2 regions of the Streptomyces sp. NPDC088817 genome follow, and region 1 is predicted to be linked to the other one. Evidence: predicted binding sites of a transcription regulator. Region 1 holds the regulator's gene; the other holds the start of a gene.
The links. The regulator HrcA, encoded in region 1, represses chaperone genes, less so after heat shock. The targets are predictions, from matches to a motif close to TTNGCACTCNGNNNNNCNGAGTGCNAA.
Positions count from the first base shown of each region.

Region 2: a site for HrcA is predicted at 2,005-2,031, ahead of groL (chaperonin GroEL). Genes of this name have one in related genera too.

Region 1 covers NZ_JBIVJN010000001.1:771,416-774,820, forward strand. Annotated here, with positions in the region: gene dnaJ (molecular chaperone DnaJ) at 1-888, opposite strand, end outside; gene hrcA (heat-inducible transcriptional repressor HrcA) at 889-1,905, opposite strand; gene ACIP4X_RS03585 (MBL fold metallo-hydrolase) at 2,107-2,862, shown strand; gene ACIP4X_RS03590 (DUF3097 domain-containing protein) at 2,895-3,405, shown strand, end outside.
Region 2 covers NZ_JBIVJN010000002.1:412,203-415,607, forward strand. Annotated here, with positions in the region: gene ACIP4X_RS05555 (NADH:flavin oxidoreductase) at 1-18, opposite strand, end outside; gene groL (chaperonin GroEL) at 220-1,842, opposite strand; gene ACIP4X_RS05565 (cold-shock protein) at 2,170-2,373, opposite strand; gene ACIP4X_RS05570 (MoaD/ThiS family protein) at 2,804-3,079, opposite strand; gene thrC (threonine synthase) at 3,076-3,405, opposite strand, start outside.

The sequences.
Region 1 (3,405 bases):
GTCGACCTCCTCCAGGCCGTCCAGGGTCTCCAGCGGCACCTTGGTGCCGAGGGCCGCCGCGGTCATCGGGATGGTGACCGTGCAGTGCAGGTCGTCGCCGCGCCGCTGGAACGTCGAGTGCGGCAGCTCGTGGATCTCGACGTACAGGTCGCCGGCCGGACCGCCGCCGGGGCCGACCTCGCCCTCGCCCGCGAGCTGGATGCGCGTGCCGTTGTCGACACCGGCCGGGATCTTCACCGTCAGGGTGCGGCGGGCGCGGATACGGCCGTCGCCGGCGCACTCCGGGCACGGGGTGGGCACCACCGTGCCGAAGCCCTGGCACTGGGGGCACGGACGCGAGGTCATGACCTGGCCCAGGAAGGACCGGGTGACCTGCGAGACCTCGCCCCGGCCGCGGCACATGTCACACGTCTGCGCCGTGGTGCCCGGGGCCGCGCCCTCGCCGCTGCACGTGTTGCAGACGACGGCCGTGTCGACCTGGATGTCCTTCGTGGTGCCGAAGGCCGCCTCGTCCAGCTCGACCTCGAGCCGGATCATCGCGTCCTGGCCCCGGCGCGTGCGCGAGCGCGGTCCGCGCTGCGACGCCGTGCCGAAGAAGGCGTCCATGATGTCGGAGAAGTTCCCGAAGGAACCACCGGCCCCGAAGCCGCTCGCACCGGCTCCGCCGGACTGCGAGAGGGGGTCGCCGCCGAGATCGTAGACCTGCTTCTTCTGCGGGTCGGAGAGCACCTCGTAGGCGGCGTTGATCTCCTTGAACCGCTCCTGGGTCTTCGGATCCGGGTTGACGTCCGGGTGCAGCTCGCGTGCGAGCCGCCGGAAGGCCTTCTTGATCTCTTCCTGCGACGCGTCACGGCGCACGCCGAGAACGGCGTAGTAGTCCGTGGCCACCTACGACTCCGCCAGGATCTGTCCGACGTACCGTGCCACTGCGCGTACCGCTCCCATCGTTCCCGGGTAATCCATGCGGGTCGGTCCGACCACGCCGAGCTTGGCCACTGCCTCGCCGCCCGAACCGTAGCCGACCGACACGATGGACGTGGAGTTGAGTCCTTCGTGGGCGTTCTCGTGACCGATGCGCACGGTCATGCCCGGATTCTGCGTCTCACCGAGCAGCCTCAGCAGCACGACCTGCTCCTCCAGCGCCTCCAGAACGGGCCGGATGGTGAGCGGGAAGTCGTGCGGGAAGCGGGTGAGGTTGGCGGTGCCGCCGATGACCAGCCGCTCCTCGTTCTCCTCGACGAGCGTCTCCAGCAGAGTGGACAGCACGGTCGAGACCGTACCCCGGTCCTCGACGTCGAAGGCGTCGGGCAGGTCCTCCACGAGCTGGGGGACGTCCGTGAAGCGGCGGCCCGCGACCCGGCTGTTCAGCCGTGCCCTCAGATCGGCCAGGGAGGTCTCCCCGAAGGGCACCGGGCAGTCGACCATCCGCTGCTCGACCCGGCCGGTGTCCGTGATCAGCACGAGCATCACGCGCGCCGGCGCGAGGGACAGCAGCTCCACGTGCCGCACGGTCGAACGGGTCAGCGACGGATACTGCACCACGGCGACCTGCCGGGTCAGCTGCGCGAGCAGCCGCACCGTGCGGGCCACCACGTCGTCGAGGTCGACGGCGCCGTCGAGGAAGTGGTGGATGGCGCGCCGCTCGGGCGCGGTCATCGGCTTGACCTCGGCGAGCTTGTCGACGAACAGGCGGTAGCCCTTGTCGGTGGGGATGCGGCCGGCGCTGGTGTGCGGCTGGGCGATGAAGCCCTCGTCCTCCAGGGCCGCCATGTCGTTGCGGACCGTGGCCGGAGAGACGCCCAGGCTGTGCCGCTCGGTGAGGGCCTTGGAACCCACCGGCTCCTCGGTGCCGACGTAGTCCTGGACGATGGCGCGCAGGACCTGAAGCCGCCGCTCGCTGAGCATCGCGCACACCTCCAGGGTCGTTCCTCGGCCACCCGCCTGGCACTCTGCGCATAGGAGTGCCAGCTCTACCCGGCCCAGTGTACGGCCGCCGGGTACGCCCCCGGCAAGGCCGGGCCGCGACTGCGTGCGAGGTCGGGGCCGGGATCACCCGGGATCGGCCGGGATGTCGTACCCCGCGGACGTCACCGTTAGCGTCGCCCCATGACGGATGCGCGGGAAACCCCTCGGGACGAAGCTCTCGAGGAACTGGGATGGGAACGGCTGGCGGACGGGGTGGGGCGGTGCCGCCTGCCCGGATGGGACTGCACGACCGGCCTGGTCGTCGGGGAGGGCGCCGCGCTGATGGTCGACGCGGGTTCGAGTCGCGCGGAGGGCGCGCGGTTGCGTGTGTGGGCGCGGGCGCACGCCGGCGGTGATGTGACACATCTCGCGCTCACCCACCCCCACTTCGACCATGTCTTCGGGGCCGCGGAGTTCGACGGCGCGGAGATCTTCGCCGCCGAGGGCGCGGACGCGTTGTTCGGTGACAGCGGTGAGCGCGCGGAGCTGCGCGGGGACGCGGTGCGCCAGGGACTGGACGCCAGGGCGGCCGAAGAGGCGGCGGACGCCCTGGTACGGCCCGGCCGCGAGGTCCGCGACCGGCTCACCCTCCGGCTCGGCGGCGGGCGGGAGGTGCTGCTGGCGAACATGGGCGCGGCGCACTCCACGCACGACCTCGTGGTGGTGGTGCCGGGCGACCCGGCCGTGGTGTTCTGCGGGGACCTGGTCGAGGAGTCCGGCGAACCCCAGGCTGGCCCGGACGCCGTGCCGTCCCGGTGGCCCGCCGCGCTCGACCGGCTGCTGGCACTGGGCGGCGAGGACGCGCTGTACGTCCCCGGTCACGGAGCGGTGGTGGACGCCGACTTCGTCCGCGCCCAGCGGGACGCCCTGGCCACGCGCTTCGGCGTGTCGCGCTGAGGGGACACGGGCCCGTCCCTATCGTCACTCGAATGCGCCAGTATTCGCCCGACCTCACTCCCTCGTGGAAGAAGCCGCGGACCGTGCCGGAGGTTCCCGCCGAGCCGGGTCTGGTGGTGGAGGAGCCCGGGACCGGGTTCTGCGGGGCGGTGATCCGCTGCGAGGCGGGCACGGTGACGCTGGAGGACCGCTTCGGCAGGCACCGGGTGTTCCCGCTCGCGTCCGGCGGGTTCCTGCTGGAGGGACGGGCGGTCACCCTGGTGAAGCCGTCGTCCGGTCCGGTACGGCCCACCCGTACGGCGTCCGGTTCGGTCGCCGTGCCCGAGGCACGCGCGCGTGTGGCCCGCGCCGGGCGCATCTACGTCGAGGGCCGGCACGACGCCGAACTGGTCGAGAAGGTGTGGGGCGACGACCTTCGCGTCGAGGGCGTGGTCGTGGAGTACCTGGAGGGCGTCGACGACCTGCCGTCGATCGTCGAGGCGTTCGCGCCCGGCCCGGACGCCCGTCTCGGCGTCCTCGTGGACCATCTGGTGCCCGGCAGCA
Region 2 (3,405 bases), on a different contig from region 1:
GGAAGCGGTGACGGTCACGGTGGGGGGCTCCTCGAAATCGTGGTCGGTACCGGCCGGCACGCACGCGCGCCGGCCACGCACGGGCGTCAACTGCCCCGTCGGCCACGGCATTTCCACTGGTCCACTCTTGTGACCCGGAACACGCCCGAGGGCGGCACCCCCTGTCTCCAGGGAGTGCCGCCCTCGGTACGTGAAGGACGGATCCGATCCTTTGGGGGATCAGAAGTCCATGTCACCGCCCGGCATGCCGCCGCCGGCCGGCGCGGCGGCCTTCTCCGGCTTGTCGGCGATGACGGCCTCGGTGGTGAGGAACAGCGCGGCGATGGAGGCGGCGTTCTGCAGCGCGGAACGGGTCACCTTCGCCGGGTCGATGATGCCCTCGGCGACCAGGTCGACGTACTCACCGGTCGCGGCGTTCAGGCCGTGACCCGGGGTGAGGTTGCGGACCTTCTCCACCACGACGCCGCCCTCGAGGCCGGCGTTGACGGCGATCTGCTTGAGCGGGGCCTCCAGGGCGAGCTTCACGGCCTGCGCGCCGGTCGCCTCGTCGCCCTCGAGCTCCAGCTTGTCGAAGACGCTGGTGGTCTGGAGCAGGGCCACGCCACCACCGGCGACGATGCCCTCCTCGACGGCCGCCTTGGCGTTGCGCACGGCGTCCTCGATGCGGTGCTTGCGCTCCTTGAGCTCCACCTCGGTGGCGGCACCGGCCTTGATGACCGCGACACCGCCGGCGAGCTTCGCCAGGCGCTCCTGCAGCTTCTCGCGGTCGTAGTCCGAGTCGCTGTTCTCGATCTCGGCGCGGATCTGGTTCACGCGGCCCGCGACCTGGTCGGTCGAGCCGGCACCGTCGACGATGGTGGTCTCGTCCTTGGTGATGACGACCTTGCGGGCGCGGCCCAGGAGGTCCAGGGTCGCGTTCTCCAGCTTGAGACCGACCTCCTCGGAGATGACCTCGCCGCCCGTGAGGATGGCGATGTCGCCGAGCATGGCCTTGCGGCGGTCGCCGAAGCCCGGAGCCTTGACGGCGACGGACTTGAAGGTGCCGCGGATCTTGTTGACGACCAGGGTCGACAGGGCCTCGCCCTCGACGTCCTCGGCAATGATCAGCAGCGGCTTGCCCGACTGCATGACCTTCTCCAGGAGCGGGAGCAGGTCCTTGACCGAGGAGATCTTGGAGTTGGCGATGAGGATGTACGGGTCCTCGAGCGACGCCTCCATGCGCTCCATGTCGGTCGCGAAGTAGGCGGAGATGTAGCCCTTGTCGAAGCGCATGCCCTCGGTGAGCTCGAGCTCCAGACCGAAGGTCTGCGACTCCTCGACGGTGATGACGCCTTCCTTGCCGACCTTGTCCATGGCCTCGGCGATGAGCTCGCCGATCTGGGTGTCGGCGGCGGAGATGGAGGCGGTGGAGGCGATCTGCTCCTTGGTCTCGACCTCCTTGGCCTGGTCGAGCAGGGCGGCGGAGACGGCCTCGACGGCCTTCTCGATACCGCGCTTCAGGGCCATCGGGTTGGCACCGGCGGCGACGTTGCGCAGGCCTTCCTTGACGAGGGCCTGGGCGAGCACGGTCGCGGTGGTCGTACCGTCACCGGCGACGTCGTCCGTCTTCTTGGCGACTTCCTTGACCAGCTCGGCGCCGATCTTCTCGTACGGGTCCTCGAGCTCGATCTCCTTGGCGATGGAGACACCGTCGTTGGTGATCGTGGGGGCACCCCACTTCTTCTCGAGGACGACGTTGCGGCCCTTGGGGCCGAGGGTCACCTTGACGGCGTCCGCGAGCTGGTTCATGCCGCGCTCGAGGCCTCGCCGCGCCTCCTCGTCGAACGCGATGATCTTGGCCATGTGAAGTGGTCCTCCCAGGACTGGGGGTGATTACTTCGGACCGCGCCCGCGCCCGCGACGGACGGCCCCGGCCTGAGGTGGTTCCTTGCCCCACCTGGCCCGTGGCCTCACCGACCCGGTCCTTCGTTGTCACTCTCACCTTCAGAGTGCTAACGCCAATGATTAGCACTCGACCCCTCCGAGTGCAAGGTGCGCCCGCGAAGCGGGCTCGATGAGGGGTGGCGGTCGGGTGACGGGTGGCGTGCGGGCACAGCGAAGGGCCCGCACCCCGGCAGCGGAGGTGCGGGCCCTTCCGAAGAAGAACGTCGCTTGCGGTGGTCGCGCGATTCAGGCCGTGACGCGGACCATGTCGGCCTGCGGACCCTTCTGGCCCTGCGAGATCTCGAACTCGACCCGCTGGCCCTCTTCCAGCGTGCGGTAGCCGTCCATCTGGATCGCGCTGTAGTGGACGAAGACGTCCGCACCACCGTCGACCGCGATGAAGCCGTACCCCTTCTCCGCGTTGAACCACTTGACGGTGCCCTGAGCCATGCCTAACTCCCCTATTACTGGCCCTTGCACAGATCCACACTTCGCGGACCCGGGTCAGACCTCACCCCCCGTGGATCGGGGGCGTGCGCCGGAACGCGTCGACCGCGGCCGAATGTATCTGCCCAACTGCCCTCTGCAACAGGTCAATCGGACGAGAAATCTGGACGCACACGGTCCGGAATATAGGAAGAATTCACGCGAATTCAGGGCAATTCGGGCCCCATAAACAAGGCAAATACCGCAAAAGGCGCGCAGACTTTGGCTACTTCTTACCGGGCCCGCGGCAGGATTCCATGGCCCCGGATTCCGAGTTCGGGGGCGCGTTCCCCAACTCTACCGCGTTCAATCACACAGAATTGCCCCCTCCGCTTCTCTCACGGAAGGGGCAACTCGGTGAACTCTGCGTGACCGGAATTACCGAAGGTAATGATCAGCCGCCGGCGACCGCCGGGATGATCGAGACGCCCGCGCCGTCCGGGGTGGCCGTCTCGAGGCCCTGCTCGAACCGGACGTCGTCGTCGTTGACGTACACGTTGACGAACCGGCGCAGCTTGCCCTGGTCGTCCAGGACCCGGGCCGCGATGCCCGTGTGGTTCTTCTCCAGGTCCGAGATGACCTCGGACAGGGTCGCGCCCTCGGCGCTCACCTCGGCCCGCCCGCCGGTGTAGGTGCGCAGGATGGTGGGGATGCGGACGTTCACGCTCATGCCAGGCCAGCCTCTCGGAAGGAGTCCAGGGTCGGACGGATCGTCGCGGTCAGGCCGGTGCCGGCCACCGCGTCCAGTGTCTTCAGCCCGTCGCCGGTGTTGAGGACGACGGTGGTCTTCGTCGGGTCGAGGACGCCGTTCTCGACCAGCTTCTTCGTCACGCCGACCGTCACACCGCCCGCGGTCTCGGCGAAGATGCCCTCGGTCCGCGCCAGCAGCCCGATCGCGTCGACGACCTGCTCGTCGGTCACGTCCTCCACGGCGCCGCCGGTGCGGCGCGCGATGTCCAGGACGTACGGGCCGTCGGCCGGGTTGCCGATGGCCAG